One region of the Streptomyces sp. NBC_01498 genome, then DNA from elsewhere that is predicted to be linked to it. Evidence: riboswitches for the same ligand, from Rfam matches in the RefSeq annotation. Region 1 holds a riboswitch; the other holds the start of a gene.

Region 1 (4,076 bases):
GCGGGCGGCCCGTCCGCACTGCGGGCAGCGGGTCTTGAATCGCGGTCGGCGCCGATAGGCTGGCGCCCGGCAGCACGGTCCGCACGTCCGTGCACCCGTCCAGCGACCCACAGGAGCGAGCATGAGCAGCGCTGTTACCCCGGCCGGAGGCGACACCCTGGCGGCGCGTTCCTGGCCGGGTGTACTGAACTCGCTGCTGCGCGGCCGGGATCTGGACGCCGGTGACACCGCCTGGGCCATGGACCGCATCATGAGCGGCGAGGCCACCGACGCGCAGATCGCGGGCTTCGCGGTCGCGCTGCGCGCCAAGGGCGAGACGGTGGACGAGGTCACGGGCCTCGTCGACGCCATGTACGAGCACGCCAAGACCATCGAGGTGCCCGGGGCCACGGTCGACGTCGTCGGCACCGGCGGGGACCTCGCCAAGACCGTCAACATCTCCACCATGGCCGCGATCGTGGTGGCCGGGGCGGGCGGCAAGGTCGTCAAGCACGGCAGCCGGTCGGCCTCGTCCGCGAGCGGCGCCTCCGACGTGCTGGAGAAGCTCGGCGTCAATCTGGAACTGACCCCGCGCCGGGTCGAGGAGGTCGCCGAGGAGGCGGGCATCACCTTCTGCTTCGCGGTGAAGTTCCACCCGGCGCTGCGGTACGCGGCCAAGGCCCGCAAGGAACTGGGCGCGCAGACCACGTTCAACATCCTGGGGCCGCTCACCAACCCGGCGCGGGTCAGGTCCCAGGCGGTCGGTGTGGCGGACCTCCGGATGGCGCCCATCGTGGCCGGCGTGCTCGCCGAGCGGGGCAACTCGTCCCTCGTCTTCCGGGGCGACGACGGTCTGGACGAGCTGACCACGACCGCCACGTCACACGTCTGGGTGGTTCGCGACGGCCGGGTCACCGAGCACACCTTCGACCCCCGCGACATCGGCCTGGACCTCGTCCCGGTCGAGGCCCTGCGCGGCGCGGACGCCTCGTACAACGCGGACGTCGCCCGCCGCCTCCTGGCCGGCGAGACGGGCCCGGTCCGGGACGCGGTCCTGCTGAACGCGGCGGCGGCCCTGGTGGCCCTGGAGCCGGGCGACGCCCCACTGGACGACCAACTCGCGGCGGGCCTCGCCCGCGCGGCGACGGCGGTCGACTCGGGCGCGGCGAAGCAGTCACTGGAACGCTGGGTGACGGCGAGCAACGCGTAGCCCCGGCCGGGGCTTTCCGGGTGTACGGCTCCGGGGGCCGACCCGGTCGCCACCGGGGGAAGCGCCGTCGTGCGGCTCGGGAGCCGTTCGCGGTGTGTCAGGCGGGGCGTGCGATCAGCAGTCGCGGCCCCACCCGGCTCCCGGCACCAGGCTCGGCAGTTCCAGCCCCGCCGCCGTTCGAGGAGCGGGCACCTTCAGCCCCTCCGGCGCTTGAGGAGAGGCACTTCCCGGCCCCGCCCCTGCCGCCCCGCCCCGTCGGACCCCCGCCCCCACGTCCCGCATCGCGGACCCCGTCTGGGCCGTCGCCCTGTGGTGGGGTAACCTCGCCCCAGGTCATGAGTGACAGCGACTACGGCCCCGGCCCGCTGTCCGGCAACCCTCCGTCCGTGGCGGGGTGCCCCGGGTGAAGACCAGGCCGTGGGCAGCGAGGCCCGCGGCAAGCGCGGACCCCTGGACATCGTTCGGATGTCGTCATCCCTGGGGTCCTGGTCCTCAAGGGAGCAGTCTCGTGAGCAAGCGAATGCGATAGGGCCTCCGGCCCGTCTCCGGCCTGTGTTGATCCGGCCGGACAGGGCCCGCCCTCCTCAGTGAGCGCCACCCCCGTGGACCTCCGCGCCGTCCCGGCATCCGCCGGCGGGACGACGTGTCCGTCCGCCGGGTCCTGATGCCGTTTCCGCCTCGTCCTGCCGGGAGATACCGCCATGTCCGCACCCCTCGACGCCCTCACCCGAACCCGTACCGAGCAGCCGCTGCCCGTCCTCGGACGTGATGTCACGGTCCCCCTCGTCACCGGCGGCGAGGTCACCTACGCCGCCCTCGACTACGCCGCGAGTGCCCCCGCCCTCCAGCGTGTCTGGGACGACGTGGCCGCCTACGCCCCGTACTACGGCAGCGTCCACCGGGGTGCCGGGTATCTCTCGCAGCTGTCCACCGACCTGTTCGAGAACAGCCGCCGTACCGTCGCGGAGTTCCTCGGCTGCCGCGAGGACGACCAGGTCGTCTTCACCCGGTCGACCACCGACTCGCTCAACCTGCTGGCCGCCGTACTGCCCGCCGGCTGCGAGGTGTTCGTCTTCGAGACCGAGCACCACGCGTCGCTGCTGCCCTGGCGCGACGCCCGGGTCTGCTATCTGGACGCGCCCCGTACCCCCGCCGAGGCCGTCGCCACCCTGGAGCGCGCGCTGGCCGGGCGTGACCCCCGGGAGCCCGCGCTGGTCTGTGTCACCGGCGCCTCCAACGTCACCGGCGAGCTGTGGCCGGTGCGCGAACTGGCCGCCGTCGCGCACGCCCACGGCGCGCGGGTCGTCCTCGACGCCGCGCAGCTCGCCCCCCACCACCCGGTGGACGTCGTGGACCTGGATGTGGACTGGGTGGCCTTCTCCGGGCACAAGCTGTACGCGCCGTTCGGTTCCGGTGTGCTCGCGGGCCGCGCCGACTGGCTGCGGGAGGCGGAGCCGTATCTCGCGGGCGGTGGCGCCAGCCGTACCGTCGGGCGCCGCGCCGACGGCGGGGTGGATGTCGAGTGGCACACCACCGCGGCCCGGCACGAGGCCGGTTCGCCGAACGTCATCGGCGTGTACGCGATCGCCTCGGCCTGCAAGGCGCTCACCGACGCGGGCTTCGACCGGCTGGTGGAGCGGGAACGGCAACTGATCGAGCGGGTGCGCGAGGGCCTCGCGGACGTCCCGGAGGTCCGGGTGCTCTCGCTCTTCGGCGACGACGCGCCCCGGGTGGGCGTTCTCTCGTTCGTGGTGGAGGGCTGGAACAGCTCCCACTTCGCCGCCGCGCTCTCGGCCGAGTACGGCATCGGCGTACGGGACGGACTCTTCTGCGCCCACCCGCTGGTGCGGACCCTGCTGGGCGGCGACGCCGGGGACCCCGGGGAGTGCGGCGCGCCGGACGCGGCCCCCGGCGAGAAGTCGCTGAACGCGATCCGGGTCAGCTTCGGGGCGGGCACGCCGGACGAGCACGTGGAGCGGTTCGTCGGCGCCGTACGGGAACTCGTACGGGACGGCGCGCGCTGGAACTACCGCACCGAGGACGGCCGTTGCGTCCCGGACCGCGGCTGACCGGACCGGTCGCGCGGGACACCGCCGGACAGGGCCTAGGCGTCGAGGCCGATCGCGAACGCCGCTTCCAGGTCGTGCTGGGAGTACGTACGGAACGCCACATGCGTGTCCGTCGCCTCGACGCCCGGGATCTTGCTGATGCTGCCGGGGATGACGTCCGCCAGATCGTCGTGCCGGGCGACCCGGACCATGGCGATCAGGTCGTAGGTGCCGGTGACGGAGAAGACCTCGCTGACGCTCTCCAGCGCCGCGATCGACTCCGCGATCTCGGGGATCCGGTCGACGCTGGTCTTGATGAGCACGATCGCGGTGATCACGGTTGACGTTCTCCCTCGGTGGCCGCGGCAGGGGGCTTCACTCTAGCCGTACGCCGGAAGAGCCCCCAGGCACCGGCGAAGCCGAGGGCGAAGCCCACCAGGTGCGCCAGATACGCGACGCCGGGACCCGGTTCGGCGTCGCGGGCAGCGAGCCACTGGAGGACGAACCAGAAGATCAGGACGATCCAGGCCGGGAAGCGCAGCGGCAGGAAGAAGAGGAAGGGAAAGAGGCTGGTGACGCGCGCGTGGGGAAGAAGACAGAGAAAGGCCCCGAGCACCCCGGAGATCGCGCCCGACGCCCCCACCAGGGTCTGGTCGGAGTCCGCGTTCGCCGCCGCGAAGGCCAGCAGGGCGAGGTAGCCGCAGACGAGATAGAAGAGGGTGAACCTCACCCGTCCCATCCGCTCCTCGGCCATCGCGCCGAAGACGTAGAGGAAGAGCAGGTTGCCGAGCAGATGGAGCCAGCTTCCGTGGACGAACAGCGCGGTGAGAGGGGTGAGG
Region 2 (4,076 bases), 1.5 Mb from region 1:
CGCACCACCGTCGACCGCGATGAAGCCGTAGCCCTTCTCCGCGTTGAACCACTTGACGGTGCCCTGAGCCATGCCCAACTCCCCTATTACTGGCCCCTGCGCGGGACCGCACTTCGCGCCGGAACGCGTCGACCGCGGCTGAATGTATCTGCCCAACTGCCCTCTGCAACAGGGCAATCGGACGAGAATTCTGGGCATGGCGGAATACGCGAAGGGGTGAATTGCCGGGCCATCAGGGGCAAGTCGGGCCGGGCATAACGCAAGAAACTGCGCAAATGACGTCCGTACTTCGACCGCATCTTGTCCCGAACTCATATGCTCGGGGCATGGGCGGCGGCGGGCCTACCCCAACTGTACCGCGTTCAACCTCATGGAATTGCCCCCTCCGCTTCTCTCGCGGAGGGGGCAACACCGTTCACCGTGCGTGCCGTTCAGCCGCCGGCGACCGCCGGGATGATCGAGATGCCGGCGCCGTCCGGCGTGGCGGTCTCCAGGCCCTGCTCGAACCGGACGTCGTCGTCGTTGACGTACACGTTGACGAAGCGCCGGAGCTTGCCTCCGTCGTCCAGGACGCGGGCGGCGATGCCCGGGTGGTTCGCCTCCAGGGACTCGATCACCTGGGACAGGGTCGCGCCCTCGGCCGGAACCTCGGCCTTGCCGCCGGTGTACGTACGGAGGATGGTCGGAATACGGACGTTCACACTCATCGGTTACTGCCTTCCGGGAAGTGACGGAGCTGGCGGAGCGGACTGCGGGCGGCGTCCGGGGACCGGACACCGGGCGTCGTGAGGCTCAACGCGCCAGACCCGCGTCACGGAACGCGTCGAGGCTCGGCGGAATCGTCGCGGTCGGCCCGGTCGTGGGCGCCACGGCGTCCAGCGTCTTCAGCCCGTCACCCGTGTTCAGCACGACCGTCGTGAGCGCCGGGTCGAGCAGCCCGCTCTCGATGAGCTTGCGCGTCACCCCCACGGTCACCCCGCCCGCCGTCTCGGCGAAGATCCCCTCGGTGCGCGCGAGCAGCTTGATCGCGTCCACGATCTGCTCGTCGTCCACGTCCTCGACGGCGCCGCCCGTGCGGCGGGTGATGTCCAGGACGTACGGGCCGTCGGCCGGGTTGCCGATCGCCAGCGACTTGGCGATCGTGTCCGGCTTCTGCGGCCGTACGACGTCGTGACCGGCCTTGAAGGCGACCGAGACCGGCGAGCAGCCCTCGGCCTGCGCGCCGAAGATCTTGTACGGCTTCTCCTCGACCAGGCCGAGCGCGATCAGCTCCTTCAGCCCCTTGTCGATCTTCGTCAGCTGGGAGCCGGACGCGACGGGGATGACGAGCTGGTCGGGCAGCTTCCAACCGAGCTGTTCGCAGATCTCGTACGCGAGGGTCTTGGAGCCCTCGCCGTAGTACGGGCGCAGGTTGACGTTGACGAAGCCCCAGCCCTCGCCCAGCGGGTCCCCGATCAGCTCGGAGCAGAAACGGTTCACGTCGTCGTAGTTGCCCTTGATGCCGACGAGTTCGCCGCCGTAGATCGCGGCCATCACGACCTTGCCCTGCTCCAGGTCGTGCGGGATGAACACGCAGGAGCGGAAACCGGCGCGGGCGGCGGCGGCGCCGACGGCGCCCGCGAGGTTGCCGGTGGAGGAGCAGGAGAGCGTGGTGAAGCCGAAGGCGCGGGCGGCCTCGACGGCGATGGCGACGACACGGTCCTTGAAGGAGTGCGTCGGGTTGCCGGAGTCGTCCTTCACGTACAGCCCGCCGGTCACGCCGAGTTCGCGGGCGAGGTTGTCGGCCCGGACGAGCTTGGTGAAGCCGGGGTTGATGTTGGGCTTGGACGCCACGTCGGCGGGGACGGGCAGCAGCGGGGCGTAGCGCCAGATGTTGTCGGGACCGGCGGCGATGCGCCTCTTCAGGTCCTCGGGGTCGCCCGTCGGCAGGTCGTAGGCCACTTCGAGCGGGCCGAAACAGCTCTCGCAGGCGAAGATCGGGCCGAGTGCGAAGCGTTCCCCGCATTCGCGGCAGGAGAGGGCGGCGGCGGGTCCGAGGTCGACGGTCGCGGCGGCGGGGGCGTCGGTGGCGGGGGTGTCAGTGCCGTCGGCGGCCCGGGAGGCGCTCGGGGAGGCGTTCTGAGAAGTGTGGTGAACAGTCTGCGCAGCCATGAAGGCGAGGCCCTTTCCTCATCTTCCTCGCGACGCATCTCGCCGCGAGACGGAATTGGCACCTTCCCCACCGTGACCTCGCGGTCGGCGGGAGGGTTGCCGGGGCTTCAACGGGCCGTTTCCCTCTGCCCCTCTGGATGAGCGGTATTCGATTGTCAGCGTGACGACCCCCGGCATGCGACGGTCATCCGCGTTGTTCAAAACTGTAACCGAACCCCTGGACGGTTGAGACTCTCGTCCGATCCGCGAGATGGAGATCACGTGCTGCAAGAGGTGGAGCGCTGGCTGGACCGGCGGTCCTGGTCGGCGGCGGACCGGCCGGTGGACCGGCTGGTCGCCGCCAAGAAGGGTGCGCAGGTCAGCGTGGTGCTCCCGGCACTGAACGAGGAGGCGACGGTCGGCCGGATCGTGTCCGTGATCCGGCACGAGCTGATGGCGGGACCCGTGCCGCTGGTGGACGAGCTGGTGGTGATCGACTCGGGGTCGACCGACCGTACGGGGGCGGTCGCGGCGGCGGCCGGGGCGCGGGTGGTGCACCGGGACGACATCCTGCCGGGGCTGCCGGCCGTGCCGGGCAAGGGCGAGGTGCTGTGGCGCTCGCTGCTGGTGACGAGCGGCGACATCGTGTGCTTCGTGGACGCGGATCTGCGGGACTTCTCGGCGGCGTTCGTGTCGGGGACCGTGGGGCCGCTGCTGACCGATCCGGACGTGCAGTTCGTGAAGGCCATGTACGACCGGCCGCTCGGCGACGGGCCGCTCGCCGACCGGCCGCCGGGCGAGGGGCCGCTGGGCGACGGGCCGGGGCGGACGCGCCGGGCGGGCGAGCTGCCGGGGCAGGGCGGCCGGGTGACCGAGCTGGTGGCGCGCCCGCTGCTGAATCTGCACTGGCCGCTGCTGGCGGGGTTCGTACAGCCGCTGGGCGGTGAGTACGCGGTACGGCGCTCGCTGCTGGAGCGGCTGCCGTTCCCGGTGGGGTACGGGGTGGAGCTGGGGCTGCTGGTGGACGCGTTGCACACGGTGGGGCTGGACGCGCTCGGCCAGGTCGACGTGGGGGTGCGCCGGCACCGGCACCAGGACGGGCAGGCGCTGGGGCGGATGGCGGCGGCGATCTACCGGACGGCGCAGCTGCGGCTGTCGCGGGGGCATCTGGTGCGGCCGGAGCTGACGCAGTTCGTGCGGGGCGAGGCGGGCTTCGAGCCCCGTACGTACGCGGTGGACACGGAGGAGCGTCCGCCGATGCGGGAGATCGCGGAGTACGAGGCACGGCGCGCCGCCTGACCGGCCCATTCGTATGATTTGCCTATATTTAAACTAGTCTGCCTGGCATGTCGATGACTGCCCTGGCCACCGCCGCGACCGCGCTGGGCCTGACCTCGGAACAGCTCTGGCTGCTGGGCGGTATGGCGCTCGCCCTGGTCGGGGCGGGGGTGGTGGCGCTGGCCGCGGCGCGCGGCCGGGACCGTGGCTGATCCTCGCCGACCTGAACCGTACGTTTGAGCGTTTCCACGACGGGCTAGGTTTCGCCACATGGTCTCCGCGCACGCCGCCCAGGTCCTCGTCGCGTCCAACCGCGGCCCCGTCTCGTACACGCTCGGCGAGGACGGCGCCCTCAGCGCCGGGCGGGGCGGCGGCGGTCTCGTCTCCGGCCTGTCGGCCATCGGCCCCGACACGGACGCCGTGTGGGTCTGCGCAGCGCTCGGCGACGGCGACCGCGAGGCCGTCCGGCGCACGGGCGGCCGGCTCGACACCGGGGACACGGGCGGGCAGCGCGTACGGATGCTGGGCATCCCGCCGGAGGTGTACGCGGACGCGTACAACGGCGTCGCGAACTCCACGCTCTGGTTCGTCCACCACCTGCTCTACCAGACCCCGCTGGAGCCGGCCTTCGGCCCGGAGTTCCGGGCGAAGTGGGCGGCGTACGAGAC

The links. A riboswitch is a leader RNA that binds a small molecule or an ion and turns the genes downstream of it on or off. The one in region 1 is predicted to bind S-adenosylmethionine.
Region 2: it holds a riboswitch for S-adenosylmethionine, as region 1 does, so the genes downstream of both, thrC (threonine synthase) here and OG875_RS23540 (aminotransferase class V-fold PLP-dependent enzyme) in region 1, are expected to answer to the same signal.

The regions. Positions count from the first base shown of each region.
Region 1 covers NZ_CP109598.1:5,519,194-5,523,269, forward strand. The annotation lists gene trpD (anthranilate phosphoribosyltransferase) at 122-1,189, shown strand; SAM riboswitch class IV at 1,521-1,638, shown strand; gene OG875_RS23540 (aminotransferase class V-fold PLP-dependent enzyme) at 1,891-3,258, shown strand; gene OG875_RS23545 (Lrp/AsnC family transcriptional regulator) at 3,294-3,575, opposite strand; gene OG875_RS23550 (rhomboid family intramembrane serine protease) at 3,572-4,076, opposite strand, start outside.
Region 2 covers NZ_CP109598.1:4,045,311-4,049,386, reverse strand. The annotation lists gene OG875_RS17320 (cold-shock protein) at 1-72, opposite strand, end outside; gene OG875_RS17315 (ubiquitin-like small modifier protein 1) at 432-707, opposite strand; gene thrC (threonine synthase) at 793-2,151, opposite strand; SAM riboswitch class I at 2,167-2,295, opposite strand; gene OG875_RS17305 (glucosyl-3-phosphoglycerate synthase) at 2,413-3,429, shown strand; gene OG875_RS17300 (hypothetical protein) at 3,477-3,620, shown strand; gene OG875_RS17295 (alpha,alpha-trehalose-phosphate synthase (UDP-forming)) at 3,679-4,076, shown strand, end outside.